2 regions of the Aneurinibacillus baijiui genome follow, and region 2 is predicted to be linked to the other one. Evidence: riboswitches for the same ligand, from Rfam matches in the RefSeq annotation. Region 2 holds a riboswitch; the other holds the start of a gene.
What was found. Region 2 has a riboswitch for S-adenosylmethionine ahead of cobA (uroporphyrinogen-III C-methyltransferase). Riboswitches for the same ligand answer to the same signal wherever they lie in the genome.

Region 1 (4,436 bases), on a different contig from region 2:
ACCTCTCGCGGTTTTTCCAAGGTTAACATTCAATTTTTCTTTTATTTCATTGCATTTTTAATCATTTTAAGTGCGGGTTTACTTTCGCACACGCTGCACCCGAATCTTACCTCCATTCTGCTTGGAAGTCTGATCGGGGTCTTGAACGCGAACGGCAATATTCAGATGGCAAGAGCGTTTGAAAAAGGGCCAGCTAGCCTCACGTCACCTTTGATTGCAGCCAATGCAATCTTCCCGGTACTTGCAGCGGGCGTCATTTTTCATGAACAAATTCCTTTTCTTCACTGGATTGGTATTCTATGCATGATGGGATCGGCAATGGTCATTCAATATACGCCCGGTTCCAAAAGCAATACAAATTACTTGCCATGGCTTGGACGTGTTGCCTTCGCATTCTTTTCTTTTGGCATACTTGGAATACTAATGAAGCAGTCCTCGCAGCTACATATTAGTTCGATGGATATGCTTTTAGCCATGTATGGAGGGGGCAGCTTGTATTTGGCGATAGGATTAGGCCGGGAGCCAATTCGCCTAAAAGAAGCGAAGATCGGAAGTCTGGTAGGCGTATTGAGCGTAGTCGGCTTCAGCTGCTACTTTTATGCGCTGCAGACCGGTATTGCAAGCATCGTCTTTCCGGTAGTGAGCCTGAATTGCTTGGTCGTTATCCTGATGGGATACTACCTGTTTAAAGAAAAACTAAGACCCTATCAGGTATATGGAATATGTACGGCCCTGCTTGGGCTCGTCCTGACTAAGATATAGCATGGTAGAAGACCATCCTTTATTCATAGGGATGGTTTTTTTTGTTATAAGTTTTTGGTAATAAACCTAAATACCTGTGCTACAATTTGATAGGGTAGAAAGTTTCAGACAGAAAAGTTCAGGAAAGTAGGGTTTGCTACGTGAAAAAATTACATATTAGCTCCGTAAAACCAGGAGATAAGATAGCGAAAACGATCCTCTCAGAGACGGGTCATGTCCTGCTCGGTACAGGCCTTGAGCTTAGTCAGCGATACATTGAGCGCTTAAAAGACATGGGAATTGATACCGTATATATTGAAGATAAGCATACGGACGATATCATACCAGAGGACGTGATTGACGATACAACACGGCGCAAAGCGGTCGAAACCGTCTACAAGACAATGACAGGACTAATGGATCAACCGAAAGTAAAGGGAAGAACCTCTATACCGGATATGGGAAAGACATTCCGCGATGTATTCGGTAATATTCTAGGCGATTTGAGCGGACGAAAAGAAGTGCTGGTGAATCTGGTAAATCTACATTCACTTGATGGATATTTGTTTCATCACTCTGTAAATGTAGCGGTGCTTGCAGGAATTATCGGGCTTGCTAAGGGATATAATCGTGATCAATTGGTTGATTTGGGAGTAGGGGCTCTGCTGTTTGATATTGGAATGACGATGCTTCCCAAAGAATTATGGAACAAAAAGACCGCGCTGAATCCAGAAGAGAAGATGCGGGTGGAGAAGCATACGGAAGAAGGGTTCAACCTGTTGCGCTATCAGTATGACATCTCATTATTATCCGCACATTGTGCGCTTCAGCATCATGAGCGATATGATGGATCAGGATATCCGCGAAAATTGCAGAATAATCAAATTCATGAATATGCGCAGATAGTTGGCATGGCAGATGTGTATGATGCACTCACATCACACCGTTCGTATCGCCAGCATTATACGCCGAATGAAGCGACAGAATACTTATTTGCCGCTGGGAATTCGTTATTTAATCTTGAATTGGTGCGGTTGTTCGTCAAGCACATTGCCGTGTATCCGGTTTCATCTACTGTAGTCTTGAATACGGGACAGGTGGGTGTTGTCTCTTCTGTTGATCCAAAAGCTGTTCACAGGCCGATCGTACGCATTGTTGAAGAGAAAGATGGTACACCTGTATCTTCTCCGTATGAAGTAAATTTACAGCAGCGGACAAATATTGTAATTGTACGAACAATATAATTATCTATTGACTCTTTTCATTCATTGATCAATAATAAGAAAAATGAAAACTTATATCGTTTCTTATCAAGAGTAGGCTGAGGGACTGGCCCGATGAAGCCCGGCAACCGGTATGTACGTGTACACGGTGCCAATTCCAGCAGGATTTTTTCCTGGGAGATAAGGAGTGCGCTGATTTTTATTGAACTCAGAGACCTTCCTTCTTTCAGGGGGTCTTTTTTTATTATATATAGAAAATTGGAGTCGGAAGGGATGATAAGAATGAATGAAACAGCACTGAAGAAACTGCCAATAGAGACACAGTTAAAGCAGAAAATTCTGGTAATTGATGGAGCGATGGGTACAATGCTGCAGCAGGCGAACCTTGGCCCGGAAGATTTCGGCGGAGAGCATTATGAAGGCTGTAATGAGATACTTAATCTTACACGCCCGGATCTTATCCGCAGCATTCATGACACGTACCTGGAAGCAGGTGCAGATATTATCGAAACGAATACCTTCGGCGCTACCTCGATCGTACTTGCGGAATATGATGTGCAGGACCGTTCAAGAGAGATTAATCTAGCCGCTGCCAAGTTAGCGCGTGAAGCGGTCGATGCGTATTCAACACTTGACTGGCCTCGCTATGCGGCTGGCTCAATCGGCCCGACGACCAAGACATTATCGGTGACAGGCGGCGTAACGTTTGAAGAATTAATCGAGACGTACTATGAACAGGCACTTGCGCTGATTGAGGGCGGTGTCGATGTTCTTCTCTTAGAGACGGCACAGGATACGCTTAATGTGAAGGCTGGTGGGATTGGAATTCAGCATGCATTCGAAGCGGCCGGACGCAAGGTACCGGTGATGATCTCCGGTACGATTGAGCCGATGGGTACGACGCTTGCTGGTCAGAATATCGAAGCATTCTATATTTCATTAGAGCATCTTCAACCGGTTTCAGTCGGATTAAACTGTGCGACAGGACCCGAGTTCATGCGCGATCATATTCGTACACTGTCCGGCATGGCGAGCTGTGCAGTTAGCTGTTATCCGAATGCCGGTCTGCCGGATGAAGACGGACACTATCATGAATCGCCGCAGGCACTGGCGGCCAAACTGGCCGGATTCGCCGAACAAGGCTGGATTAATGTGGCGGGCGGCTGCTGCGGTACAACGCCGGACCATATCCGCGCCATTGCCGAAGCGCTTCAAGCGTATAAACCGCGTGTTGCACAGGGTCTGCACACTCATGCCGTATCCGGCATCGAACCGGTCTATCTTGAGGAGGATAACCGCCCATTGATGGTCGGAGAGCGTACGAACGTTATCGGCTCAAAGAAATTCCGTGATTTGATTAAGGAAGGCAAGTATGAAGAGGCCTCAGAGGTTGCGCGTGCTCAGGTAAAGAAGGGCGCCCATGTGATTGATATTTGTCTTGCAGACCCGGATCGGGATGAAGTGGAGGATATGGAATCCTTTCTGAAGTTTGTTGTACGCAAAGTAAAAGTACCGCTGATGATTGACTCTACCGATCCGAATGTCATCGCGTTAGCATTGAAGTATTCACAAGGTAAAGCGATCATTAATTCCATTAATCTAGAGGACGGAGAAGAACGCTTCGCTGAGGTAGCACCGCTTTTGCGGAAGTTCGGCGGGGCCGTAGTTGTTGGCACGATTGATGAGAAGGGGATGGCGGTAACGAAAGAGAGAAAGCTTGAGGTGGCGGCACGTTCTTATGATCTGCTGGTAGGGAAGTACGGTCTTTCTCCACGTGACCTGATTTTTGATCCGCTGGTATTTCCCGTAGGAACAGGGGATGAGGCGTATATTGGTTCAGCCAAAGAGACGGTAGAGGGCATTCGCCTGATCAAAGAAAAGCTGCCGGAGTGCCAGACCATTCTAGGTGTGAGTAACGTATCGTTCGGATTGCCCCCGGCAGGACGGGAGGTGCTGAATGCTGTGTACTTATATCACTGCACCAAAGCCGGCCTCGATTATGCGATTGTAAATACGGAGAAGCTGCAGCGCTTCGCTTCGATTTCAGATGAAGAGCGAAGGCTTTCCGAAACGCTGTTGTTTGAGACAACGGATGAGGCGTTGGCGACATTTACCGCCTTTTACCGGGAGAAAAAAATAGAGAAAAACGAAGAAGTATCGAACCTCACACTAGAAGAAAGGCTTGCCCGTTATGTTGTTGAAGGAACGAAGGAAGGGTTACTTCCAGATCTTGAAGAGGCACTTGGTATATATGCGCCGCTTGACATTATCAATGGGCCGCTGATGAATGGTATGGATGAGGTAGGACGCTTGTTCAATGATAATCAATTGATCGTTGCCGAAGTATTGCAGAGCGCTGAAGTCATGAAAGCATCCGTTGCCTACCTAGAACCGCATATGGAGAAGACAGAATCATCGGCTAAAGGAGTGGTGATGCTTGCCACCGTAAAAGGTGATGTGCATGACATCGGG
Region 2 (4,436 bases):
ACGGCCTTTTAATTTTTGATTGAATTGCGCATTGGCACCCAATGTACCACCGAGGAAAATATCGAAAGCATCTTTCATTCCCTCTTCTGTCTTGATTAGCGCACCTTGAAAACCGATATCGGCAATTTGCCGCTGACCGCATGAATTCGGACAGCCTACCATATGCATGCGGATCGGCTCCTCCATCTCCACATGATCATCAAGATACGATGCGAGCTGGCGCATCCGCTCTTTCGTCTCTACCAATGCCAGATTACAGAATTCAATACCCGTACATGAGACAGCGAATGCGGTGAAGTGCTGTGGATACGGCGTTAACCGCACTAACACTTCTTCCTGCAGCAGCGCTTCTACCTTCTCATCAGGCACGCCGGTAATAACGATATTCTGTGAATTGCATGTCCGCAGCGAGCCGTTGCCGTATGCATCCGCAAGTCGCGCCAACTCTCGCAGCTCCTGCGCTGACATGCGCCCCACCGGAACCGATAATCCTACATAATTAAGCCCCTCTTGACGCTGTTTGTGCACACCGGTAAAATACCCAGCATTCCAGCCTATCGTTTTGTCGTCACCGCGCGTCTCCAATTCGCCAACCAGTTCTTTTAGCTTTGCAAGAAACCTCTCTATTCCCCAATCAGCTACAAGGAATTTAAGGCGGGCATGGTTACGCTTTTGACGATAACCGTAATCACGAAATATAGTTGTAACACCAACCGCCACTTTGACAACCTCTTCCGGGCGTACAAATACATCCAGCTGCTGAGCAAGATACGGACGAGCCGAGAGACCACCGCCAACCCATACATGAAAACCGATGACTTCTTCATCCTCCATTACTTTTGTCGCCGGCGTAAAGGCAATATCATTAATCTCTGCATGTCCTGCGTTATAGATATTGGCAGAAATCGAGATTTTATATTTGCGCGGCAAATTGGAGAAATCACGATTCAGCAAAAATGTATCGGATAGCTCCGCTACCAGCGGTGTTGTATCCATAAGTTCGTATGGGTCCAGTCCGGCAAGCGGGTTGCCCACAATTGTACGCGGACAATCACCACAAGCCTCAAATGAAGAGAGTCCGACGGATGCAAGACGCGCAAAAATATCCGGTAATTGCTCGACGGTAAGCCAATGAAACTGTACCGCTTGACGAGTTGTAATATCAACAAGATCCTTCCCGTAATCGTGCGCAATGTCCGCTAGAACACGAGCTTGCTCAGCGGACAGATTGCCGGATGGAATCCGCACACGCATCATGAAATGGCCATCCTTTGGCCGCTGCTGATAGACTCCAGCCCACTTAAAGCGATCCATATCATCCGGTGTTATAGAGTCAAAACCAGTTTTGGCATATTCATAAATATCTTCAATAACATCCAAGCCGTCTTTCTCAAGCTTCGCTACCTCGTTTTTATTGAGATTCTCCTTATCCTTTGCCCAGATTGCGTTATAGCTCATTGTTCCTCTCTCCTTTCATATTCGTAAGAAATTTATGCAATGACTACATTGGGGAGCTTCTGTTCATACCAGGCCAGCTTCTCTCGAAGGCGTACTACATCTCCAACAACAATCACGGCGGGAGAGCGAAAACGAGCCTGCTGTACTTGATCCACAATCGTCTCAAGTGTACCGACAAGCGTCTCCTGTTCCTCGCACGTACCCCAACGTACCAGCGCAACAGGCGTATCCTTTGTCTGACCATGTTTGCGAAGATTCTTGACGATATCCCCTAGATTGCCAACCCCCATATAGAACACCAGCGTATGAACAGCTCCAACAAGCTTGCCCCACTCAATTCCTGCCTGATCTTTACCCTCAGCCTTGTGACCGGTAATGAAGGCGACAGACGATGCATAGTCACGGTGCGTAACCGGAATGCCTGCATATGCGGGAGCTGCAATCCCTGAGGTAATACCCGGCACTACTTCATAAACAATCCCCGCTTCGATACAAGCTTCCGCCTCTTCTCCACCGCGTCCAAATATAAACGGATCGCCTCCTTTCAGCCGTACGACCTCTTTTCCTTCCAGTGCCTTCTCGACAATAACCCGGTTGATCTCCGGCTGCGGCAGCGAGTGATGATCAGCCTGCTTACCGCAATAAATGCGCTCTGCCGTATCTTTAGCATAGTCCAATAATTTCGGACTAGCTAAGCGGTCATAGACGACAACATCCGCCTGCTGCAGTAGTTCTACTCCGCGTACAGTTATCAACTTTGGGTCACCTGGTCCTGCTCCCACAAGATATACCTTTCCATATGACACCTTTATTCCTCCTTTATTAATTAATTAAATACATCTGTTTAATCGGTTTAATATATACAAAAAACCCTTCTTTCTGAAGAAGAAGGGCGCATATCATGCTTATAACCCATCTTCTCATCTTCGAGCCGCTGCTCTCTGGAATTGGCACCTAACCGTATTAGGTTGCCGAGACATCATTGGGCCAGTCCCTCCGTCTCTCTAGATAAGAAATGAATTCATATTAATTTAATCAGAATTACTTGATTTATTGGTTTTGATTATATCGTGCTCTATTTCAAATAGCAAGAATTTTTCTGCAAAACATTTACATCAATACAAAAGCAGTATCGAACCAAAAAAGACTTAAAAGTAAGTCTTTTTTGGTTTAAAATTAAAGTATGCAACTAAGTCTACCTTGTTAAAAGCTTATTTTTACAGCCTTCTAGAATTGGCATGCTTGTTGCTTTACTAAATAGACAACGTAAAACTTTTCATTTTGCACAGTACATCTTTGTTACATTATTAAGGAGGTAGCCTCAATGAGTTATAAATTTGCAAATGTAAAAACAGAATTACCGGGTCCAAAAGCTAAGGAAATTCTTGAACGCCGTAAGCAATATGTGCCAAAAGGAATTAGCAACGGAATCCCGACATTCGTAGAAAAAGCACAAGGTGCCATTCTAACTGATGTGGATGGAAACAATTTTATTGATTTTGCGGGTGCGATCGGCACAATCAACGTTGGCCACTGCACACCAGAAGTTGTTGAAGCACTCCATGATCAAATCGATAAATATATCCATACCGGATTTAATGTCATGATGTATGAACCATATATTGAACTGGCAGAACGTCTCGCCAAGCTTGCCCCTGGCAACCATGAAAAGCAAGTTATGTTCTTAAACAGCGGTGCAGAAGCAGTAGAAAATGCAGTGAAAATCGCGCGCAAATATACAAAGCGTCAAGGTGTTGTCGTATTCTCCCGCGGCTTCCACGGCCGAACGCTTCTTACCATGTCCATGACAAGCAAAGTCAAGCCGTATAAATACGAATTCGGTCCGTTTGCTCCAGAAGTATATAAAGCGCCATACCATTACGAATACCGTCGTCCTGAAGGCATGAGTGCTGAACAATACGACGAGTTCATCCTACAAGAGTTCAAGACATTCCTGCTTGGCGACGCGGCACCGGAAACAATCGCTGCGGTAGTGATGGAGCCTGTACAAGGCGAAGGCGGCTTTGTTGTTCCTTCTAAAAAATTCGTACAGGGTGTAGCTGAGATTTGTAAACAGCACGGCATTGTATTTGTAGCAGATGAGATTCAGACTGGCTTCAGCCGTACCGGAAAAATGTTTGCGGTCGAGCATTTTGATGTAGTACCGGATTTGATGACCATCTCCAAATCCATGGGGGCTGGTCTCCCGATCAGCGGCGTCATCGGACGCAAGGAAATTATGGATGCAGCCAATCCAGGCGAGTTGGGCGGAACCTATGCAGGAAGTCCACTGGGATGCCGAGCCGCTCTTGCCGTACTTGATGTAATCGAGAAACAAAATCTAAATGATAAAGCAAGCGTGATCGGTGAGAAAGTCATGGAACGCTTTAACAGCCTCGCAGAGAAATACGATTGCATTGGTGATGTACGTGGTCTTGGTGCTATGTGCGCAATGGAATTTGTAAAAGATAGAGAAACAAAAGAACCAAACAAAGAAATCGTGAGCAAGATTGTAGATGAAGCCAACAAGCGCGGTCTCATTACATTGAGTGCCGGTCTATACAGCAACGTTATGCGTGTATTAATGCCGCTCGTTATTACAGATGAACAGCTCGAAGAAGGGCTGAACATCCTAGAAGAATCCGTCGAAGCCGCCGTCTCGGCTCTGCACGTGCACTAATCCATCCAACAGGAAAGGAGCTTTGATTATGAACGATACATTGCCAAAAAAACCTCTCTATATTGCAGGCACAACAAAAGAAGCAGCTTCTTACAAGCAGCTCCGCTCTCCGCACTCTGGAGAAGTCATTGCAGAAGTTGCGATCGGAACACGGGAAGATATGAAGGCCGCCATCGATTATGCACAAGAAGCAGCTAGCACGATGGCCAAACTTCCTGCGCATAAACGGGCAGACATTCTACAGAACGTCTCTCTTCTTCTTAAGGAAAAGAAAGAAGAAGCGGCGCGCATTCTCGCG

Region 1: it holds a riboswitch for S-adenosylmethionine, as region 2 does, so the genes downstream of both, metH (methionine synthase) here and cobA (uroporphyrinogen-III C-methyltransferase) in region 2, are expected to answer to the same signal.

The regions. Positions count from the first base shown of each region.
Region 1 covers NZ_JBFTXJ020000015.1:35,666-40,101, reverse strand. Annotated here, with positions in the region: gene AB3351_RS20275 (EamA family transporter) at 1-762, shown strand, start outside; gene AB3351_RS20270 (HD-GYP domain-containing protein) at 903-1,985, shown strand; SAM riboswitch class I at 2,046-2,151, shown strand; gene metH (methionine synthase) at 2,247-4,436, shown strand, end outside.
Region 2 covers NZ_JBFTXJ020000007.1:42,210-46,645, forward strand. Annotated here, with positions in the region: gene AB3351_RS14165 (nitrite/sulfite reductase) at 1-1,458, opposite strand, end outside; gene cobA (uroporphyrinogen-III C-methyltransferase) at 1,491-2,264, opposite strand; SAM riboswitch class I at 2,376-2,473, opposite strand; gene gabT (4-aminobutyrate--2-oxoglutarate transaminase) at 2,783-4,138, shown strand; gene AB3351_RS14180 (aldehyde dehydrogenase family protein) at 4,167-4,436, shown strand, end outside.